DNA from 3 places in the Rhizobium sp. BIGb0125 genome. Region 2 is predicted to be linked to each of the others. Evidence: riboswitches for the same ligand, from Rfam matches in the RefSeq annotation. Region 2 holds a riboswitch; each other region holds the start of a gene.

Region 1 (7,446 bases), on a different contig from region 2:
AGATTGCTACTTGTACATGAAAACTGTCGAACATACTGTTTTTAAGGCGTTTTTTTATAACGCTTGGACTGGTTGTAACCGAAAGTTATACAAGTTTTTAATAAATTTCTTTCTATAATGATGTTGAACGACACCTTCCGGGGCTGCATGACGCTTGTTGTTTGAGCTTTTAGTCGAAGCATAGTTTTCCCACAAAAATCGATGTCGGAATGCCGCAGCCTGCGGCACAGTATTCCGCTTGTCCTTTCGTTCTAGGAAGTCCAACATGTTGAAAAACCTCAGCATCAAGTGGAAGATACTTTCCACCTTGTTCATGCTCGGCTTGGTTTCGTTTGGTGGTTTTACATTCATTACCGCCAAGTTCAGTGATGCAAACACCAGCTACCTTGGCTTTATCGACAAGGAAGCAACCTCCGCCATGATGAGCGCCCGTGCCGCTTCCGGTATCTGGACATCGGTTGTCTGGGCAGAGCGTATGCTGCAAATGGATGCTCAGCATCCTGGCCTGCCGGAGATGCGCGAACGCTTCGCCTCCAACTTCAAGCTTGCCAAGGATCGACTGGCCGCCGTGCCGGCGTCGGTTCCGAGCCGCAAGGACGACATCGAGAAGTTGCTGGCTTCGACCAACGAACTGCAAACCATGTATGAAAAAATGCTGCAGCTGCATTTCGGCGGCAATGGCGCAGAACTACCAGCCATGCAGTCAAAGCTGGAAACACTGTTGAAACAGGTTTCGGATCAGGCCGGTGCCAACAACACCGCACTGTCGCAGCTTTTGGACAATGGCAGCAAGTCGCTTTCCGCATCGATCGGCTCGACGATTACACAGAGCTTCATCTTTATGTGTGTTGGCTTGGTGGCGGCCGTTTGTTTTGCGATTTACGTCGCTCACGCCGGTATCACTGCACCGATGGTTCGTTTGCGCGAACGCATGCAGACACTGGCCAGTGGCGATGTGAAGTCTGAAATTGACGGCCTCGACCGCAAGGACGAAATTGGCAACATGGCGGCCGCAGTGGCCGTGTTCCGCGACAACGCCATTGAACGTGGTCGCCTGTCCCGTCAAGCTGATGAAGATCGCGTCAGCACCGAGAATGAGCGCGCTGAACGCGAGCAGCAGAAGGTCCTGGAAGCCGCAGAAATTCAGAAAGCCGTCGATACGCTGGGTGCCGCGCTTGGCAAACTGGCTGATGGCGATCTGGCTGCGCGTATTGCACATCCATTTAACGGCCAACTGGACACACTGCGTCAGAACTTCAACCATTCGGCAGAAAAGCTTGATCTGGCGATGCAGAGCGTTGGTACAAATGCCCGCGCCATCGATGCTGGTGCTAATGAAATCCGCTCCTCGGCTGACGACCTTTCCCGCCGCACAGAGCAGCAGGCTGCTTCTGTTGAAGAGACAGCCGCCGCTCTGGAAGAAATCACCACGACGGTCAAAGATTCCGCCAAGCGCGCAGAAGAGGCACGCCACCTGGTTTCCCGTACCCGTCAGGAAGCAGAAAAGTCTGGTGAAGTGGTGCGTGAAGCCGTCACCGCAATGGAGCAGATCGAAAAATCCTCCAGCGAAATCGGTAACATCATCGGTGTTATCGATGACATTGCCTTCCAAACCAACCTGCTTGCTCTGAACGCGGGTGTCGAAGCGGCCCGCGCTGGTGAAGCTGGTAAGGGTTTTGCTGTCGTGGCGCAGGAAGTTCGTGAACTTGCCCAGCGTTCTGCAAATGCCGCAAAGGAAATCAAGTCGCTGATCACTGCCTCGACATCGCATGTCGAAACCGGGGTTCACCTTGTCGACCAGACAGGCAAGGCGCTGGACGCTATCGTTGCTCAGGTTCAGGAAATCAACCAGCATGTTCACGCGATTGCTGAGGCAACCCGCGAACAGTCGGTTGGTCTTCAGGAAATCAACACCGCCGTCAACACCATGGATCAGGGCACGCAACAGAACGCTGCCATGGTCGAAGAAACAACGGCGGCAAGCCATGGTCTTGCAACGGAAGCCACGTCCCTTAACTCGCTGCTCGGCCAGTTCAGACTGACAGGCACCGGCGGTATGGCTGGTTTCGCAAGGCCTGCTGCTCCTCGCGCCGCCGCTTCGGCTTCGCGACCTGCTGCACCGGCACCGGTGGCAGCATCGACAAAGTCCAGGCCGATTGCGTCTCCAGCACGTGCACTGGGCAATAGGTTGGCGAGCGCCTTCGGTGGCGGTTCATCTGCCGCTGCGACTACAGCCAAGGAAGCGGACTGGACAGAATTCTGAGCCTCCAAGATTTTTGAGAATGAAAAATGCCGCCGCCTCAATCTCTGGGGCGGCGGTTTTCTTTTGTTCGGTCTGTCGCAATAGCCTTGACCTTGTCTGCGCCTTGGCCATAAGTGGCATCCGACGGTTCTCCAAAGGGTTGTACCTGGAGGGGATTAATAGGGAACATGGTGCGTTTCTATCGAAGAAACAATGCCATGGCTGCCCCCGCAACTGTAAGCGGATTGCCGCTCATCCTTGTGGTGTAGCTCTTACACCATGCCACTGTGCCGCTGAGTGCACGGGAAGGCAGATGAACGGCGTGAATTCGTGAGCCAGGAGACCTGCCGTTATTTGTTAATCCAACGCACCGGGCGGGGTTGTCCGGAAAGGAATAGTCATGTTATTACATAACATATGCATTTGTTGCCTCCGTTCATTGCATTGTTGGGTTAACCGCGCGTCGTTTTTCTAAACGCTGCACAAACCGGGCAATTTAGGCCCGTAATCTCAACTGCATTTCAAATATTTCCAATCGGAAGGCTTCCATGCGTGCCATCATAAAAACTCTCAGTGCTGTAACCGTTTTAGTTGCCGGGTTCTCTGCTAGTGCCCATGCGGCGACCCAATATCCGTTGACGGTTACCAATTGCGGTCAGTCGATTACGTTCGAAAAGGCGCCAGCAAAGATCGTTTCGATCGGACAGGGCATGACCGAAATCCTGTTTTCCCTTGGCTTGGCAGACAAGATTGCCGGTACCGCCGTTTGGGTTGGGCCGGTTTTGAAAGAATATGAAGGCGTCAATGCGCAAATTCCGCGCCTTGCAGACAATGACCCCAGCTTTGAATCGGTTGTCGGCAAAGAGCCTGATCTGGTTGCTGCGGAGTTCGAATGGCACGTCGGCACGCAGGGTTCTGTGGGCAAACGCGAACAATTCGGTTCACTTGGCATCAATACCTATGTTTCTCCTGCAGACTGCGTGGCCAAGATCAATGCCGATGGTGGCGATGGCGTACGCAAAGAACTTTTCACGATGGATCTGATCTATCAGCAGATCAGCGAACTCTCCGATATTTTCGATATCAAAGAACGGGGCGAAAAACTGGTAGCCGATCTGAGGGCACGTGAGGCCGCAGCCGTCGCGTCGATCGGAAACGCATCGTCGGCCAATCTTCCTGTTGTTTTCTGGTTCTCCAGCAAGGAAGTGAAGGGCGACGCCTATATTGCCGGTAAAAACAGTGCTCCGGCCTATATTCTGAAAACGCTTGGTGCCAAAAATGTCGTAAGCACGGAAGAAGAGTGGCCGCTGGTCGGTTGGGAAACCATTGCCGAATCCAACCCTGCTGTCGTCGTTATCGCTACCATGGATCGTCGCCGTTATGCCGCCGATGATCCTGCGGTCAAGATCGACTTCCTGGAGAACGATCCGGTCACCAGCCACATGGATGCCGTTAAGAACAAACATTTCGTCATGATGGATGCACAGTCCATGAACCCGACCATTCGTACGATTGATGGCATTGAAATCCTGGCAAAGGGTATCCAGGCGCTCGGGATTTCCAAGTGACAGAAATGCCTGCACGTCGTTCAGCATGGTGGCTGCCTTTGGCAGTCACCGTCTTTTTTCTGACGCTTCTCGGCTTCATGATAAGTCTTGCCGTGTCGATCGGCGAAATTTCCATTCCGCTCGATACGACGGTCAAGGCGATCATGAAACGCGCCTTTGGAATGCCGTTTGAAATCAGCCGCATCCATGAAGGCGTAATCTGGGACTATCGTCTGAGCCGCGCCTTGGTTGCGGCAAGTGCAGGGGCTGCGCTGGCGCTCTGTGGCGTGATCCTGCAAGCATTGCTACGCAACCCTCTTGCTGAACCTTTCGTGCTGGGCATTTCCGCAGGTGCCTCGACCGGTGCCGTTTGTATTATGGTTCTGGGAATCGGTTACGGTGTTTTGACACTGTCTACGGGCGCATTTCTGGGCGCCGTCGTTGCGTTTCTTCTCGTGTCACTGCTTGCGGCCGGCGCTGGTGGCAGCAGCGACCGTATAATTCTTGCCGGCGTGGCCGGTTCGCAGCTCTTTAATGCGCTGACATCCTATATCGTCACCACATCTGCAAATGCAGAACAGGCACGTGGTGTGATGTTCTGGTTGCTCGGTAGCCTGTCCGGTGTGCGCTGGCCGGACGTTTATCTCGCTGCACCCGTTGCATTGTTGGGTTTTGTGTTTTGTGCGGCCCATGCCCGGGCATTGGATGCTTTCATGTTCGGTACAGATACCGCCGCCGGACTTGGTATTCCCGTTCGTCGTGTACGCATAACTCTGCTTGGCGTGACGGCATTGATGACGGCAACCGTCGTCAGCATCGTTGGCTGTATCGGATTTGTCGGGTTGGTCATTCCCCATGCCGCACGGTTCATTGCTGGCTCCGGACATCAGCGTCTTTTGCCTGTGTCTGCGATGATCGGTGCCATATTCATGGTGGCAGCCGATATCGTGTCACGTATCATCATCCCACAGCAAATCCTGCCAATCGGCGTGGTAACTGCATTGTTTGGCGCGCCCGCTTTTGCCTTTATTCTCTACCGTGCACGGAGGGCCGCATGAGTATTTCGCTGGAAAAAGTGCACTGGGCTTCAGGCGGCAGTCTTATTGTCAATGGCGTAACTCTCGACGCTGCACCCGGCACGACGCTTGGCCTGCTTGGGCCAAATGGTTCGGGAAAATCCAGTTTGCTGCGGCTCATCTGCCGTATCCGCAAAGTCCAGAGCGGCGTAATTACACTTGGCGGCGAGGACATAGCGACCCTTTCTCAGGCCCAGATTGCCAAAAGTACGGCCTTTGTTGAACAACAGGCAACGACGGAAATCCAGGTCAGTGTGCTCGATGTCGTCAAGCTTGGACGAACACCGCATCGCAGCCCGATTTCAATCTGGAAGTCGGAAGATGAGGCCGCCGTACAGGATGCGCTGACACATGTCGGCATGCTGGATAAAGCGTCTAGGTTTTGGCACACGCTGTCTGGTGGTGAAAAACAGCGGGTTCATATTGCCCGGGCATTGGCGCAAACGCCGTCACAGCTTCTGTTGGATGAACCAACCAACCACCTCGACATTCAGCACCAGCTGGACATTCTGGCGCTGGTGTCCCGGTTGCCGGTAACGTGTATCGTCGCCTTGCATGATCTCAATCTTGCAGCGATGTTCTGCGATAATCTCGCGGTCATGCATGCAGGGGAGATCGTGGCTTTCGGCCCGCCAGAAGAGGTTCTGACGGAAACGCTCATTCGTGACGTTTTTGGAGTTAGTGCGCGTATCGAGCGATCATCTTACCATGGCCGTTGCCATATCCAGTACAAGACGGCTTGACCATGAGCATCGACAACTTCCATCTCAAGGACGATATCAGGGATTACTGGTCGAAACGGTCGGAAACATTCGATCTGGTATTCGGCCATCGTATTCCACCCGGACCAGAATTTGACGCCTGGCAGCAGCCAGTGCGCGACGCTTTAGGTGAACATTCATTATCCGTGCTGGAACTGGCCTGTGGCACGGGCGAGGTGACACGGCTTATTCACGACATTGGTCATGACGTGACGGCCCTCGATTTCTCCGAGGCTATGTTGTCAGTTGCGCGGCGCAAACACGCGGGAAAACCGCGTCTGCGTTTTGTGCTTGCAGATGCCGAAAACACGATGGAGCCTGACGACATCTATGATGCCATCGTATGCCGTCATCTGGTCTGGACGTTGACGCAGCCTGAACAGGCGTTTCAGGAATGGCACCGTGTATTGAAGTCCGGTGGCCGTTTGCTGGTTTTTGACGGGGACTGGGCACAATTGACGCCGGTTGGCCGCATCGCGTCAAAGCTGATTGCGCTGCTTGGCCGGTTTTCCCTGCCCGATCCACATTACGACAGTGCCCAAAGCGCCAAACACAAACACATTATGGAGCAGCTGCCGTTCGGGGACGGGCTTCGTCCTGAACGCATCATTCCACTACTGAAAGGTGCCGGGTTTTCAGATATTCGCCTGCACTCGCATGACCCGATTGCGGTGGCGCAGCGTAAGCAGGCGAATTTGCGTGATCGTTTGAGAACACGGCTTTATCGCCGGTTTATTCTGACCGCGACAAAACCGTGATGTTTAACCGAAGCGGCCGGCGCGGAATGGATCGATGGAAATTGATGGTTCCCGTCCGGCAACGAGATCGCTGACCAGTTTGCCCGTTGCCGCCGACTGCGTCAGGCCAAGATGCCCGTGCCCGAAGGCATAGATGATGGCGGTGCTTACCTTGGAGGCGCCGATAACCGGCAGGCAATCTGGCATGGATGGGCGGAAACCCATCCACTGTTTGCCGCCTTCGGTTTTCAGACCGGGCAGAAACTTGGCAGCTTTTCCCAAAAGTGCTTCGGAGCGTCGGTAATTCGGCGGCAGTGACAGACCGCCCAGTTCGACGGCACCACCCACTCGAATACCGGTGGAGAGCGGCGTCACGACAAACGCGTGGTCATTGAAATAGAGCTGGCGGGTCAAGTTGAAAGACTGGTCGGGCAGGGTTGTGTTGTAACCACGTTCTGTCTCAAGCGGCAGGTTCTCGCCAAGGCTTGCACCAAGGTTCTTTGACCATGCGCCACCAGCGACGACCACCTTTGCCGCGTCCAGTGTTTTGCCGCCCGTCAAGGTCACGCGCGCCTCGTCGCCACGGGGCTCAAGACGTAGCGCTTCGCCCTCAATCAGCTTGCCGCCTCGTGCGATGACCAGTTCCGCAATCGCCTTGGTGAATTCGTATGGCTCGGAGACCTGCAGGCCGCCAGGTGTAAACATCGCGTGCTGGAATTGTGGTGCCAGACCCGGCTGCAATTCGTCGATCTCATCGCGCCCAACACGGTTGAAGACAAAACCGGCTTTTTCCTTTTCCGCCCAATCGGCAGCAGCGGCATTGAAGCTTGCTTCACTGTCGTAAAGATCAAGCGTTCCGGTGTTGGTAAAGAAACCGGAGAGTTCGGGCATCGCGCGGATCACGTCCATCTCCGCGGCAGACAGTTTCATCATCGCGATCTGGGTTTTTAGTCCGTGCCGGAAGGCGGATTCGGAGCTCGCGCGCCAGAAACGCCACAGCCAGGGAGCAACCTTCAGGGCATAGGATGGTGGAACGCTTAACGGGCCCAGCGGATCGAAAAGCCAACGCGGCGCCTTTTTCAT
Region 2 (7,446 bases):
CAAAGCTTGGGCGATGGATCTTGCCCTTGGGCGAGCCGGATCAGTGGTGTCCAGTGCCACGACATCTGCGGCTTGACCAAGTACCGCCTTGGCAGCAGCAAAACCACCGATAAAGGCGACATCGGAAGAACCATCGAGAAGATCCCGCCCGGGATCATCACCAGTATGGATCAGAAATTCAGCCTTTTGCACCTGACCAGCAAAGCCGGTATCAGCAAAGACATCCAAACCGTCGGCACCGCCAAAGGCATGGCTAGCAGCATCAAGATAGATTTGCCCCAATTCATCGCGCTCATCCCAGCGGCCATTTGCCAATTTTTCTTCAATCCCCGCTCCATATGTGCCGGGTGCAGAGCCGAAAATACGCGCGGGAATACGACCCAACGTGACGGCTTCCTCAGCCAGCGGATTATCGCCAGGCGCTTCTTCACGCTGCGCAATCGCCTTGGCCGCAGCATCCAGCAGCGCAATCAGAGCTGGAAACATGTCGCGGAACAGGCCGGAAATGCGGAAGGTAACATCCACTCTTGGACGTCCAAGCGCAGCCGGTGGCAAAACCTCGATGCCAGTCACCCGGCCGGTGGCAGTATCATAGATCGGCCTTGCACCCATCAGATGCAGAGCTTGCCCGACATCCTCGCCGCCATTGCGGAGAGATGCCGATCCCCAGAGGTCGAAAACCAGATGTTTTGGCCAATCACCGTTGCTTTGCAGATAATGCCGCAACACCTCTTCACCCGCCATCCGGCCCAGTTCAAACGCCGTTGGTGTGGGCATGGTGCGCGGATCGGCAGCGTAAAGATTGCGCCCGGTCGGCAACACATCCAGCCTGCCACGCGCTGGAGCACCTGACGGGCCGGGAACTATGTGCTGGCCGTCAAGCGCTGCCAACAAAGCTGCTTTTTCCGCGGCTGCACTTTGAGTTCTCAGCGGGTCCTGTTCGCCATCCACCGCGCGCCCAAACACGTGCTGGCCATCCTTGATGGCAAAATCCTTGAGGTCGCAAAGAAAAGCATCAATGCGCGACAGCGCCGTATCGGCATCATCACCCAAGTCAACGCCGGCATCAGCCGCTAGGCCCGTATCGCGTGCCTTTTCAACGATCAGTGTGGCCAGTCTATCGCGCCGGCGGCGGTCAAGCCCGTCAGCCTGTGCATATTCATCGACAAGCTGCTCGAGCGCAGCCTGATCCGGCGAAAGACCAGCTTCCACCAGCACGGGTGGAATATGCCCGATGGTTACGGCAGCAATACGCCGTTTGGCGACGGCAGCTTCACCCGGATTGGAAACGATAAATGGATAGATGACCGGCAGGGACCCGGTAACGATTTCCGGAAAACACGCTTGCGACAGCGCAACGGTCTTACCCGGCAACCATTCAAGGGTGCCATGGGCACCAACATGGATCACAGCATGTGCGTCAAGCTTTTCACGCATCCAGGCACCAAAAGCCACCAATGCATGACGCGGAGGCAAGGCAGGATCGTGATAATCAACACGCCGGTCTTCGTTGCGTCCGCGATCAGGAGCAAGTGCGACCGTCACCGCGCCGAAATGCGCTGCTCTAAAATGGAAATGACCATCAGTAACGACATCGTCCAGTGCCGCGTCACCCCAAGTGTCTTGTAAGGCCTGACAAGCAGACGACGGGAGCGATGCACAAAAGGCGGCATAGTCAGCCTGCGAAAGCTCAGCTGTTTCGCCTTCAATACGATCCAGCAAACCGCGTGCGGTGTCAGGGATGTTTTCAACGCGGTAACCAGCATCACTGAGGTCACGCATCATCTCCAGCACGCTCTGTGGCACGTCCAGACCAACAGCATATCCGGTTCGGCCCGGTGCGGCACCGGGATAGTCCGGCATCAGAATGAGGAGGCGTCGATCGGATGGTTCTGCACTCTTGAGCCGAAGAAAAGCTTGGACGCGTGCAGCAACCTGCTCGACGCGATCAGCTTCGGCGACGTTTACCAGCCCTTGCCCACCCTGCGGATCAAGCTGCTTGAACGAGATGACCCCAGCCAGAATGCGCCCGTCCAGCTCTGGCAGCACCACATGCATGGCAAGATCAGACGGGTTGAGACCGCGCATATTGTCGACCCAGCCATCATGACGTGTTGTCGCCATGATGACCTGAAAAACCGGAACGCCCAATCGGTCGAAAAGCGTATCGCCAACATCGTCGGTGTGGCTTGCAAAAGCAGTCGCAGCGATGATTGCTGCAGGTTCCAACAGAGGCAGCTTCTCCTCTAGAAACCGAATTGCCTCAGCGTCCTTCAGGCCGCTGACGAAAATCGGCAATGGCGCAAACCCACGCCTTTCCAAAGCCGCAAACAACGCATCGACAGGCGCGATATCCGCCGCCAGCAACATCGAGCGGTAAAACAACATTGGCAAGACAGGTGCATCGGGAGTAAAGCCATCCAATGCTCGCTCAAGATCGACAAACCCCTCACCGGGTCGGTAGAACCCGGCCTTTGGCAAAGGGTCTGGTACGATCTTAGGCCATGCTTCACCCTGAACCAAAGCGCTCAAACCGGCGGACAGCAGCGCCATATTGGAGCTGCCGCCTTCGCGGAAAAATGACAGGATTGCCGAAAGAGTAGAAGCGTCAACGGTGGACGCCGCTTCCAATTTGTCGTCCCGCTCGCTGCATTCACCGGGCAAAAGGACCAGTTTGATGCCACGTCGCCTAGCCATCAAACCAAGCTGATCGACACCGTAACGCCAACGATCTGCACCGCCGAGAATCCGGATAAGGATCAGTTTCGCCTTTTCCGCCGTCTTCTCAATCCAAAGATCGACAGACATGGGATGGCGAAGTTCGGACAGGTTGGCAGAGACGAGGGAGAGAGAGCCAGTACATGTCTGCTTCCAACCACGCTCCAGACCTGCCAGATCGCTGCTAGAAAAAGATAACACCACCACATCCGCCTGTGGCTGGTTGAGATCAACCGGCTCGATCAGGTCGTCGAGAGACGAAGATGTGGTGGCGAGAATATGCATGGATCAGGCCGCAAGCATCTTTTCGATTTTTGCGCGATCGATACCCTTTTCACCAATGACAACCAGACGGCTGCGGCGGGTTTCGCCTGCTGCCCATGGGCGATCAAAATAATGATTGACGCGCGAACCTACTGCCTGCACCTGCAGGCGCATAGGCTTGGCGGAAACCTCGACAAATCCCTTGATGCGCAGCACGTTTTCCGCAGCAGCTGTTTCAGCGATACGGGACGCCAGAGCTTCCGGGTCACTTACCGCCGACAATTCCACAACGAAGCTGTCGAACTCGTCGTGATCGTGGTCTTCTTCCTCATCGTGATGGGTATGGCGATTTTCAATGTCGTCTTCCACAGCAAGACCAAGACCGATCAGGACAGCGGGATCAATGGCGCCATTGGACGCTACAACGATCTTTGCAGCCTTGGGCAGATGTTCGCCAATATGCGCCTTGGCGCGTTCCAGACCTTCGGCATCCAGCAGATCGCCCTTGGTCAGGACGATAAGGTCAGCGCAGGCAATCTGGTCTTCGAACACTTCTTCGACCGGATCGTCATGGTCAAGCGCCTCGTCATTGGCACGCTGGGCAGCAAGAGCATCCAGATCATGCGAGACCATGCCTTCTGCAAGTGCAGCACCGTCGGCAACAGCGATAACAGCATCCACCGTGACGCGGCTTTTGATTGCCGGCCACTGGAACGCCTGCACCAGAGGCTTCGGCAGGGCAAGGCCGGAAGTTTCGATCAAAATATGCTCCACCTTCGGCTGACGGCTGAGGATCTGCTCGATCGCTGGCTGAAAATCATCGGCAACCGTGCAGCAAATGCAGCCATTTGCCAGTTCAACGATATTTTCTTCCGGGCAGCTTTCGATACCGCAGCCCTTGAGGATTTCCCCATCAATGCCAACATCGCCAAACTCATTGACGATAATCGCAAGACGCTTGCCTTCCAGTTTTTCCAGAAGACCACGCAGAAGCGTGGTTTTTCCAGCACCCAGAAAACCGGTGACGATGGTGCAAGGGACACGGTCCAGCGAATTGCTCATGATTTTTCCTCTGTGTAATCAAATGGTGGAATACGGGCAATCATGCCGCGTTTCAAACTGTCGGGACGTCCGCGCCAAGGCATAAGACCGTCCGGCGCACTGGCAAGCAATTGCGCGCCGATCAGCAGGTCGTCAGCATCGTCTTGTGCAAGGCCGCCAAAAATATAGGACCAGCCATCAACACTGCGAATACTGGCGCTCAAACCACGCTTGCAATTGGCAAGACAATTGACGCTACGTACCTCGATGCCAACATCCTGGGCCTTCGCGATAGCGGCAGATGACAAAAGCGCGCCGGGGCGGGGATCGGCATTCGGATCGTCCTCGCTGCGACAGTTTCGGCAGACAAATACGACGACACCATCAGCGGTGCCGTTTTGTGTTTTACCATCAGGGCAGGGTGATGTTGCCGTAATATCCAAATCCGTATTCGCTTTCCGCGCCTTCAAAAAAATCATGGGGTGCGGTTATCGAAAACGGCAATTCATCGCGATGAGAGCCAGATATTCGATCGGTTCGACTGACCGGAGCACCCCGCCCGACAGACGTATTTTCCTGAAACGGCAGGTCTCCTGGCTTGCGGCTTATGGCGCCCGTGTCGCCGCCTTCCCGAACATATGTCCAGTGGCGTTTCGGCGTGGGCTGACCGCTTACAGTTGCGGGGGCAGCCACGGAGTGGCCCGTCAAATCGGGGCGGAACCGTGTTCCCTCTTAGCTTTTCCCGTTGCCGGAAAAAGACCGTCAGTGATTTACACTTAGGCGCAACCGCTGCTGCGGTCAATGCAAAGCCCACATGCCGCCAGCATTGCCGGGTGAGGCAAATTGGCTATAGTTGCCGCTTCGCAAATAGCAGATAAGCGTTTTTAGACATAGCAATGACAGGAATACCGCCATGACCCGCGAGATTACCGAGACTGAGGCCGAGCGTCACCGCCAAAAAATGGTCAATCGCAAAGCCGTCCAGGATGCCGAAGTCGCGGAAAAAACGGTCGAAAAAGGGCTTTTGATCGTCAATACCGGACCGGGTAAAGGCAAGTCTACCGCGGCCTTCGGTCTGGCGCTGCGCATGCTTGGCAATGGCCGCCGCGTCGGTGTCGTGCAGTTCATAAAGGGCGCTTGGGCGACCGGTGAACAACAAGCCTTGACTCTGTTCGGAGACCGCGTCGAATGGCGCACCATGGGCGAAGGTTTCACGTGGGACACTCAGGATCTGAAACGCGATGTCGCCGCAGCCGCCAAGGCATGGGCGGAAGCAAAGACGCTTATGGAGGACAAAACGATCGGACTTCTTGTCCTCGACGAGTTGAACATTGCTCTCCGCTACGAATATCTTGACCTGAACGACGTGATCGAGACATTGCAGAACCGTAGCCCCGATTTGCATGTTGTCGTCACCGGCCGTAACGCCAAGCAGCCTTTGATCGATGCTGCTGATATGGTGACTGAGATGACGCTGGTGAAGCATCACTTCAAGGCTGGCGTCAAAGCCCAGGCCGGTATCGAGTTTTAGGATAAAACCACATGGCAGCACGCGTTCTGATGTTTCAGGGCACCGGCTCTGATGTCGGCAAATCGCTTATGGTCGCAGGCCTTGCCCGCGCCTTTGTCAAACGTGGCTTGTCGGTGCTGCCATTCAAACCTCAAAACATGTCCAACAATGCTGCTGTGACCGCTGACGGCGGTGAAATTGGCCGCGCCCAGGCGCTACAGGCGCGCGCTGCCGGCGTTCCTCTATCTGTTCACATGAACCCGGTGCTGTTGAAGCCGCAAAGCGAAACCGGTGCGCAGGTGGTTGTGCAGGGAAAGGTCATTGGTAATGCTAAGGCTGCCGATTACCAGCATATGAAGGCAGGTCTGATGCCGCATGTGTTAGAGAGTTTGGAACGTCTCAAGTCACAAGCTGATCTGGTGCTGGTCGAAGGTGCTGGCAGTGCCTCCGAAGTCAATCTGCGCGCCAATGATATTGCCAATATGGGATTTGCCCGTGCCGCCGATGCACCCGTCATTCTGATCGGCGATATTGACCGAGGAGGCGTTATCGCCAGCCTGGTTGGCACCAAAACGGTTCTGGACCTGGATGATGCGGCGATGATCGAGGGATTTATCGTCAACCGTTTCCGCGGCGATCCAACACTGTTCGACAATGGAATGCGGATCATTGCCGACAAAACCGGATGGCGCAGCATAGGCCTTCTGCCTCACTTTGCCGAGGCGCAACAGCTACCGGCCGAAGACGCGCTTGGCCTGAGTGGGCCCGCCACACAAAAGCCCGGCGCAAAAATCCGTATTGCAGTGCCGATCCTGCCGCATATTTCCAATTTTGATGATCTCGATCCTCTCGACATGGAAGAGACTGTCGAACTTGTCAGGGTGAGACCCGGACAGACCATTCCAGCCGATTGCGCGCTGGTTCTCCTGTGCGGATCAAAGTCGACAATTGCTGATCTGGAAGTGCTGAAAAAGTCCGGGCTTGATATCGATATCAAGTCTCACGTCAGACGCGGCGGTTATGTGCTGGGCCTGTGTGGCGGCTATCAGATGCTGGGCAACACGATCGCCGACCCAAAGGGCATCGAAGGACCGCCAGCCACGGTCGAGGGTTTGGGCCTGCTTGACGCCGACACCGTTTTGACAGGAGATAAGCGCCTCGCCTCGGTGACCGGTTCAAGTTTCGACGGTACTTCATTCTCCGGCTATGAAATGCACGTCGGCATTACCACTGGTAAAGACTGCGACCGACCGTTTTCATCTGTCGATGATCACATTGAAGGGGCGATTTCACCGGCGGGGCGTGTTCTCGGCACCTACATCCACGGTCTTTTTGCCGATGATCGACAAAGAGGCGTGTGGCTGGAGCGGTTAGGTGGCAGCAGTTCGGCACTCAATTACGAACAGCAGGTTGATGAAGTCCTTGATCGATTGGCGGCCCATATGGAAACTCATCTCGATCTGGACAGACTTTTGGCTATCGCCCGATAACAAGAACTAGACAACCAAACAGCGCAATCAGCAATCCATCGGCGATCCGTGTCAGCTTCAAGGCGCGACGAATGTCGGCGGCCGTCAAGTCACGACGTCCACCTCTGCCCATAAAACGTGCCTCAATCATCTGGCCATCATAGGAACGCGGGCCAGCAAGCGCGTAGCCCAAAGCACCGGCAAGTGCCGCTTCCGGCCATCCAGCGTTGGGAGAGCGATGATGATGCGCATCACGTTTGATGGCATTCAGCGCACGCTTGGGAGACGCGTCCTTTACGAACACGGCAGCGACTACGAACAGATAACCAGTCAGACGTGAGGCTGGCAGATTGACCAGGTCATCCAGCTTGGCTGATGCCTTGCCAAAGGCTTCATAACGCTTGTTGCGGTGGCCGATCATGCTGTCTGCCGTGTTGATAGCCT
Region 3 (7,446 bases), on a different contig from region 2:
CGCGATCACTGTCGTACCGGATTACTCCGCGCCAGCCAGCAACGTCATCTCTGCGGGCGTGATGGTTCTCATCATCACCTGCGTGACACTGTCCTTCCTGTTTGCCGGGCTGACGGCAGCAATGTTTGCCATGCGGGCAGAAATTGCAACGGTAGCTGGTGAAACCAATTTCCGACGCCTCGTGCAGGGCGTTACCGACTACGCAATCTATATGCTGGATACTGAGGGACGGGTCAGCAACTGGAATGCGGGCGCCGAGCGTGCCAAGGGTTACACGGCAGATGAAATTGTCGGCCAGCATTTTTCACAATTCTATTCACAGGAAGACAGGGCCGCAGGACTTCCTGAAAAGGCGCTTGAGACAGCCCGGACGAAAGGCAAGTTTGAATCTGAAGGATTGCGTTACCGCAAGGACGGTTCGTCCTTCTGGGCAGCTGTGGTAATTGATGCAATCTACGCTGAAGACGGCACCTTGGCCGGGTTTGCCAAGATCACGCGGGATTGCACCGAGCAAAAACGTGCTGCCAACCGCATTCAGGAAGCTTCCGACAATCTGGCGCTTGCTCTGGACAACATGGCCAATGGCATCATGTTGTTCGACAAGGACGAGCGTCTGGTTCTGCAGAATACACGCCTCAATGAAATTGTTGGTATTCCCGATAACGCGGATCTGGTTGGTAAGACCTTCCGGGAAATCTGCGAACTGCCCTATGGCCATGATGCCGGCAGCAAGATCGACGCCTGTGATTTTTATCACGGCCATATCGACCTGATCCGCGCGCCGGAAGGTGGCGAAACCATTCGCACGATCCAGAATGAACGCACGGTGCGTGTCATTCATCGCCCGGCGGTGCAAGGTGCATGGGTGACAACCGTCGAGGATATTACCGAACGCGTTAAATCTGAAAACCGCATTGCCCATCTTGCTCGCCATGACGTTCTGACCGGCCTGCCAAACCGCCGCCAATTTGTTGAAACGCTGGATGCCGCTATTCGAGACGCAGACACACTGACTTCAAAGGTCGCCGTTATCGCAGTCGATCTCGATAATTTCAAAGAGGTCAATGACACGCTTGGCCATGCCGCAGGTGACAGCGTTCTGGTGACATTGGCAAAGCGTCTGCGTGAACGACTGCTAACTGGTGAAACGGTTGGCCGCCTGGGTGGCGACGAATTTGTTGCCATAAAAAGCTTTACCGATCAGACGGAGCTGGACGAATTCATCCGCCGCATGAACCGCTTGCTGACCACCAAAATCGAACTCTCTCACACCGAGATTGTGCCGGGTGCCAGCCTTGGCGTGGCGATTTATCCGCAGGATGCCACTGACCGGGAAAAGTTGCTCAGCAATGCCGATATGGCTATGTACCGTTCCAAGGCCAGCATCGAACAGAAGATCAGCTTCTATGAAGCCGCGATGGACGAAGCGGCCAGGGAACGGCGGGCCATGGGCCGCGATATCTGGACTGCCCTTGAACAGAAGCAGTTCTACTTGACCTATCAGGTGCAGCGTTCGGTAAAGACCGATGAGGTCACCGGCTACGAAGTGCTACTGCGCTGGCTGCATCCGGAAAGAGGTCTCGTTTCACCAGTCGATTTCATTCCGATTGCAGAAGAATGTGGTGCGATCTCGGCGATTGGCGAATGGGTGCTGCATCAGGCCTGCCGTGAGGCCGCAGATTGGGACATCCCGCATAAGATTGCGGTCAATCTGTCCCCATTGCAATTGAACAATGTCATACTGGTCGAGAAGGTCCGGGAAATCCTGCTGGACACCGGCCTGCCTGCCGCGCGTCTTGAGCTTGAAGTCACCGAAAGCGCCATCATTGGCGACAAGGCGCGTGCACTGCATATCCTGCGTCAGATCAAGGCGATGGGCGTAACGATTGCGATTGATGACTTCGGCACCGGTTATTCGTCGCTTGAAACACTGCGGTCCTTCCCGTTCGACAAGATCAAGCTCGACAAGAGCTTCGTACATGAGCTGGAAAGCCGACAGTCCAAGGCTTTCGTCCGGGCAATTGTTGCACTCGGCAAAAGCCTCGATGTGGCGGTGCTGGCTGAAGGTGTCGAGACACGCGAGCAATTGCAGGTGCTGTTGTCGGAAGGATGCGACGAGGTTCAAGGCTTCCTGTTTGGTCGCCCGGCAACGCGCGAACAGCTGTCAGCTTCCACACCTCTGCTTTTTGGTATCGGCAAAGCTGTCTGAGTTGATACAAAAAATTACTGCCCGTCTCGTGAAAAACGGGCAGGTTAAAAATTCGACGGTTTCAGTGACGTGTAGACGGATGAACAACAGGCAAGGAGCAATCCTTGCCTTTGCTGTTATGACGCCTTGGCCAATCCCTTGATGGCGGATTTTGGCTGGTAAATGGTGTTTTTGCCGTAACCGCGATCTTCGGGTCCAAGTTTGGAGGCATCCGAGCCCGGCTCACGCTGCCATTTGCGGCGGTTAAGCTTGAAGCGCTTGACGAGATGTTCAAGTTCACCAGCACCTTCGGCCAATGCTTCAGAAATGGCGCTCATGCTGCTGACCATTGCGGCATTCTGCTGGGTCATCTGATCGAGCGAGCCGATTGCCGAATTGATCTCTGACAGCTTCGTGGATTGTTCAGAAGAGCCAATCGCGATGGCCTCGACATTGCTTTCGATGCTCTGCACAAAGCCTTGAATGTTCTTGAGTGCATCACCCGTCTTGCCAACCAGTCTGACGCCTTCATTGACCTCATTGGTCGAGTTCTTGATCAGGCCGGAGATTTCCTTGGCGGCGGAGGCTGAACGCTGGGCAAGCTCACGCACCTCCTGCGCGACGACCGCAAAACCTTTGCCCGCTTCACCGGCGCGGGCAGCCTCAACACCGGCGTTGAGGGCAAGCAAATTGGTCTGGAAGGCGATTTCATCGATGACGCCGATGATCTTGGAAATCTCGCGTGATGCGGTTTCAATGCGCGCCATGGCATCAACCGTTGCATCAACAACCTGCACGGAATCGACAGCTGCAATGCGGGCGTCCTGAACCAGCTTACGGGCCTCGGCCGTGCGACCGGTGGATTCGCGAACCGTCTCGGTAATCTGTTCAAGTGCTGCGGAAGTTTCCTCGAGAGCCGCCGCCTGTTGCTCCGAGCGGGTGGCAATGCCACTGGCACTGGCGCGCATCTCGCCGCTTTTACTGGACAGCATGGCCGTTTCGGTCAGCACCTGCTCAAGGGTTTCCTGGAACTTCGCCAGCGATTGGTTGAAGTCGTGGCGCAGGTGGTCGAACTCAGGAACGAAGGGGTCGTCGATTGTCAGACGAATATTGCATTCCGCCAGACGTTCAAGACCAGCGCCCACTTCCTGAAGTGCCCGTACGCGACCAGAGACATCGGTGGCAAATTTCACAACCTTGATGACCTTGCCTTCATCATTGAGGATTGGGTTGTAGGTCGCCTGAATGAAGATGGCACTGCCATCCTTGGTAATGCGCTTGAACTCGTCGGCATAAAATTCACCAGCCGCCAGACGTGGCCAGAACCCGGCATATTCATTGGAGGCAACATAGTCGGCCTCACAGAACATCTTGTGGTGGCGTCCCTTGATCTCTTCGAGGCTGTAACCCAGCGCCGAGCAGAAGTTTTCATTGGCGGTCAGGATCGTGCCATCCGGCTTGAACTCGATGACGGCCTGTGCGCGCGACAGCGCGGAAATCTTGCCCTTGCTTTCCACGCTCTCCTGCTTGGCGGCAGTAATGTCGGTGGCGATCTTCACCACCTTGACTACCTTGCCGCCGCGGATAATCGGGTTATAGCTGGCCTGGATCCAGATTTCTTCACCGCTCTTCGTCAGGCGGCGGAACTGGCGTTGCTCATACTGGCCGGAAGCGAGGCCCTTCCAGAACGTCGTGTAGTCTGCTGCGGCAGCGTCTTCTGCGCGCATGAACATTCTGTGATGACGGCCTTTGATCTCATCTAGCCGGTAACCGAGCGTCGCGCAGAAATTTTCGTTGGCGTCGAGCACCATGCCGTCGGGTGTAAAAGATATGATGGCCTGCGATCGGCTGAATGCAGACAGGATAGCCGCGGCTTCCGTGCTGAAAATGCGATCAAACCCCATAACTCCACCTGTCAAACTTGGTTAATGTCTATAACTATTCACTGGCAAATTTTAGTTAAAACTTTGATTAGATTTCCGCATTTTCAGCTCTAACGGTACAATCACCTTGTCACGCAGCGACACTGATTGCCCGATTGAAACGTCGCCCATTGACTCAAACCGTGCCGCGCCGGATAACAAAGATGGATGGTTCCTTGCCGGGTTTTCCGGCTGGATGAAAAGGGAACACGATAGGGAATTGTCCTCATTCGTGGCTGCCCCCGCAACTGTGAACGGAGAGCCTGAAAACAAAGAGCCACTGGTCTGGCGCATCGATATGAAATCATAGTGATTTTGCACTGTCGATGCGAAAAAACAGACAGACCGGGAAGGTGTTTTCAGGTTACGACCCGTGAGCCAGGAGACCTGCCATCGCGAGAGTGTCCATGCCGGCGGGGTGTCCGGAATTTGCGCGGTTTTGCGGAAATGCTTCGGCGGTTTCCTCTTTCTTCGTGTGCTTCCCCGTGGTGACGGATGTCGATTGCGGATCCGCGTGTCCATTGCATACGCTGCCGGTTCCGTTTTTGAGACTGCGTATGCATTGAGCGAGAGGGTTCACCATGTCTGTCCAAAACAACGCCGCCACGCAGGCGGTATCTGTCAAATCTGCCAGCGCAGTCCAGTCGCTTCTGGCCGTGTTCTGCGGCCTGTTCATCATCGGTTTTGTCGGCTTTTCGCATATCGAGGCCGTGCATAATGCCGCGCATGATACGCGCCATGCCAACGCCTTTCCCTGCCACTGAGGGAGAGCGACATGTCGTCTTTTCGTAATATCGTTTTTACATCCGTTCTGGTGGGGCTGATCTGCGGACTTGCCGTCAGTATCATGCAATATGTCGGCACCACACCGTTGATCCTGCATGCCGAGACATTCGAATCGGCTGGCGGTGAGGCCGGGCATAATCATGACGCAGCACCGGCAACCGGTGAAGCGGCTGCGCCTGCTGGCCACGCTCATGACGAAGAAGCCTGGGGACCGGCGGATGGTTTTGAGCGGAATGCCTACACGGCTGCTGCCAATATTCTGACGGCAATCGGTTATGCACTGGTTCTGACCGGCCTCATCTCACTGCGGGGCAGCAATATTGGCTGGCGTGAAGGTCTGTTCTGGGGGCTTGGCGGCTTTGCGGCCGTGGCTCTGGCGCCGATGGTCGGTCTGCCGCCTGAATTGCCGGGAAGCCCGGCTGGTGAACTGGCCGCGCGTCAGGCCTGGTGGATTGGCACTGCGGTAGCAACAGCAGGTGGTTTAGCGCTTTTGGCTTTCCGTCGTGAGCCATGGGCTGCGGTTCTCGCCATCGTGCTGATTGCTGCGCCGCATGTCATTGGTGCGCCGTTGCCGCCAGAAGGCGAACATGCTTTGGCACCACTGCCACTGGAGCGCCGTTTCATCATCCTTGCCACACTCACTAGCTTTGTCTTCTGGGTGTTGCTGGGTGCTTTGAGCGGCACGTTCCTCAAGCGCTTTGAAGCGGCCAAGTGAACAACGGTTCTGCCGAATGGAGCGTGGCGCTTGATGCGCTGCGCTTTTCTGTTCCCGGGCATGGCGCGCCTTGCGCCGTGCACCGCCTTGCTTTCAAGGCACTGCTTGGTGCATCACCGGATAGCGAGGCCTGCCTTGCCTGTTTTACCGAGCATCAGGCTGCGTTTGAAGCTGCCGCCCTCGACAAGATCAAGCGACAAAACCTACCAATCGACAAAAGCCTTCATCTGAACAGTCGGGATATTCGTCGCGCATTGGGTAACGATATCGCGTCGGGTCCACAGCGTGTTTGCCGGGTTCTCGACCGCGATGTTGCCAGCTGAGTTATCTCAGCGGTGCTCGGCTGCAAACGCCTTGATTTCTGATTCTGCTTCCTGTCCCCACAGGTCAAGCGCCTTGAGGATCTCGGTGGTAAAACTGACCGGCGCGGTTCCCGCTGCCGTGATAACGCCTTGGTCGCGCACCGCCTGTGGCTGGTCGCGATAATAATCTGCACCCGAATAGGCTGGATAGGCGCGGTGTGAGGCAAGTGAGTTGCCGGTATGGGCAACGTCATTCAAAATGCCGGTGCCGGCCAGCATGCTGGCGGCCGCGCAAATGCCGGCGACCACACGTCCCTCCCGCCGGAACCGCTGCACCATCTCGGTAAAGTCCGGCGCGCCGCCACGCTCCCAACTCAGTCCGCCTGGAACAATCAGTGCATCGATCGAGGCCGGATCAAGTGCACCATAGGCCACATCGGGCATGACTTTCAGGCCACCCATTGACGTTACGGGCGAACCATCCGGTGACGCAATGATGATCTCGGCACCCAGATAGCTGCGCGCCACCGCACTGAACAGGGCGCTTTCCCAATCGGCGAACTCGGGCGTCAATGCAATTGCAATACGGGTCATTGTCTTTGTCCTTGCTGACAGCAATCCAACGTTACGCAATAGCCTGCATGTAGCGCATGCCGGTGACCGGACGCGGTGTGAAGTCCATGTTTTCGTAGAAACGATGTGCAGCAACATTACCGGTGGCGGCACTGACAGAAAGGTAGTCGCAGCCGCAACGCTTTGCGACATCGCGTGCACGCGATACCAGATGCTGGCCAGTACCGTGACCGCGGTGACCGTCGCGGACGTAGAGGTGGTGCAGTTCCATGCCGCGCCGCGCTTCCTGCGCTCTGTAGAGCGGAACGAGAATGGCGTAGCCGATCAACTCATCACCAGCTTCGGCAACAAGTGCGGTAATCCATGGGATAGGGCTGAACAGGTCGAGTTCCAGCTTTTCCGGCGTCATCACCGATGCGTCGCCATGATGTTTGGCAAGCAGAGCAATCATTTCGTTGAGCTGTGGCAGGTCAGCCTTGCGTGCGCCACGAATGGTTACAACGGCGGGGCGTGGAAGGGTAATGGCACTGTCTTCGGTCATTTTTCGGTCCTTCGGGTTTTTTGAGGTGCCATCAGGACGTTTGAAAAACAACAAAGCCGCCTGACGGCGGCTTGTTGACATTATGATCTGTCGAGCCGCCCTTTACAGGTAGGCCCAAAAATACGTGCAGGAGATTGGTGCGCGATTGTTGATCATGGGCGACTAGATGCTCCTGAATCACAAGATTGTCAATCGGGATTTTTGCAGATGTTTCGTTTCAGTAAGGCCGACTGAAATTAATGCTCACTTTCGCACAGCTTATGGTCCGAAAGCGCCCGAATGACATAGCAATCTTCTATGGAATGTCCGTCGCAATGCGAGACGATCCGCTCCAGTTCCTGCTCCAGTTTTTTCAGCTTGGCAATTTTCTCGCGCACGGCGACCAGATGATCAGCTGCGATCCTGTCAGCACCCTCACA

Evidence for each region. A riboswitch is a leader RNA that binds a small molecule or an ion and turns the genes downstream of it on or off. The one in region 2 is predicted to bind cobalamin.
Region 1: another riboswitch for cobalamin. It lies ahead of M2418_RS12630 (ABC transporter substrate-binding protein); the one in region 2 lies ahead of M2418_RS21320 (DUF1636 family protein).
Region 3: another riboswitch for cobalamin. It lies ahead of M2418_RS06840 (CbtB-domain containing protein); the one in region 2 lies ahead of M2418_RS21320 (DUF1636 family protein).

The regions. Positions count from the first base shown of each region.
Region 1 covers NZ_JANUDV010000004.1:193,444-200,889, forward strand. Annotated here, with positions in the region: gene M2418_RS12625 (methyl-accepting chemotaxis protein) at 266-2,263, shown strand; cobalamin riboswitch at 2,371-2,609, shown strand; gene M2418_RS12630 (ABC transporter substrate-binding protein) at 2,791-3,810, shown strand; gene M2418_RS12635 (iron ABC transporter permease) at 3,816-4,847, shown strand; gene M2418_RS12640 (ABC transporter ATP-binding protein) at 4,844-5,608, shown strand; gene M2418_RS12645 (class I SAM-dependent methyltransferase) at 5,611-6,384, shown strand; gene M2418_RS12650 (FAD-binding oxidoreductase) at 6,388-7,446, opposite strand, start outside.
Region 2 covers NZ_JANUDV010000008.1:88,760-96,205, reverse strand. Annotated here, with positions in the region: gene cobN (cobaltochelatase subunit CobN) at 1-3,003, opposite strand, end outside; gene cobW (cobalamin biosynthesis protein CobW) at 3,007-4,044, opposite strand; gene M2418_RS21320 (DUF1636 family protein) at 4,041-4,466, opposite strand; cobalamin riboswitch at 4,589-4,802, opposite strand; gene cobO (cob(I)yrinic acid a,c-diamide adenosyltransferase) at 4,937-5,554, shown strand; gene M2418_RS21310 (cobyric acid synthase) at 5,566-7,023, shown strand; gene cbiB (adenosylcobinamide-phosphate synthase CbiB) at 7,010-7,446, opposite strand, start outside.
Region 3 covers NZ_JANUDV010000002.1:583,966-591,411, reverse strand. Annotated here, with positions in the region: gene M2418_RS06850 (EAL domain-containing protein) at 1-2,209, shown strand, start outside; gene M2418_RS06845 (PAS domain-containing methyl-accepting chemotaxis protein) at 2,326-4,092, opposite strand; cobalamin riboswitch at 4,263-4,520, shown strand; gene M2418_RS06840 (CbtB-domain containing protein) at 4,692-4,874, shown strand; gene M2418_RS06835 (CbtA family protein) at 4,886-5,611, shown strand; gene M2418_RS06830 (hypothetical protein) at 5,608-5,934, shown strand; gene M2418_RS06825 (type 1 glutamine amidotransferase family protein) at 5,941-6,507, opposite strand; gene M2418_RS06820 (GNAT family N-acetyltransferase) at 6,539-7,027, opposite strand; gene M2418_RS06815 (helix-turn-helix domain-containing protein) at 7,264-7,446, opposite strand, start outside.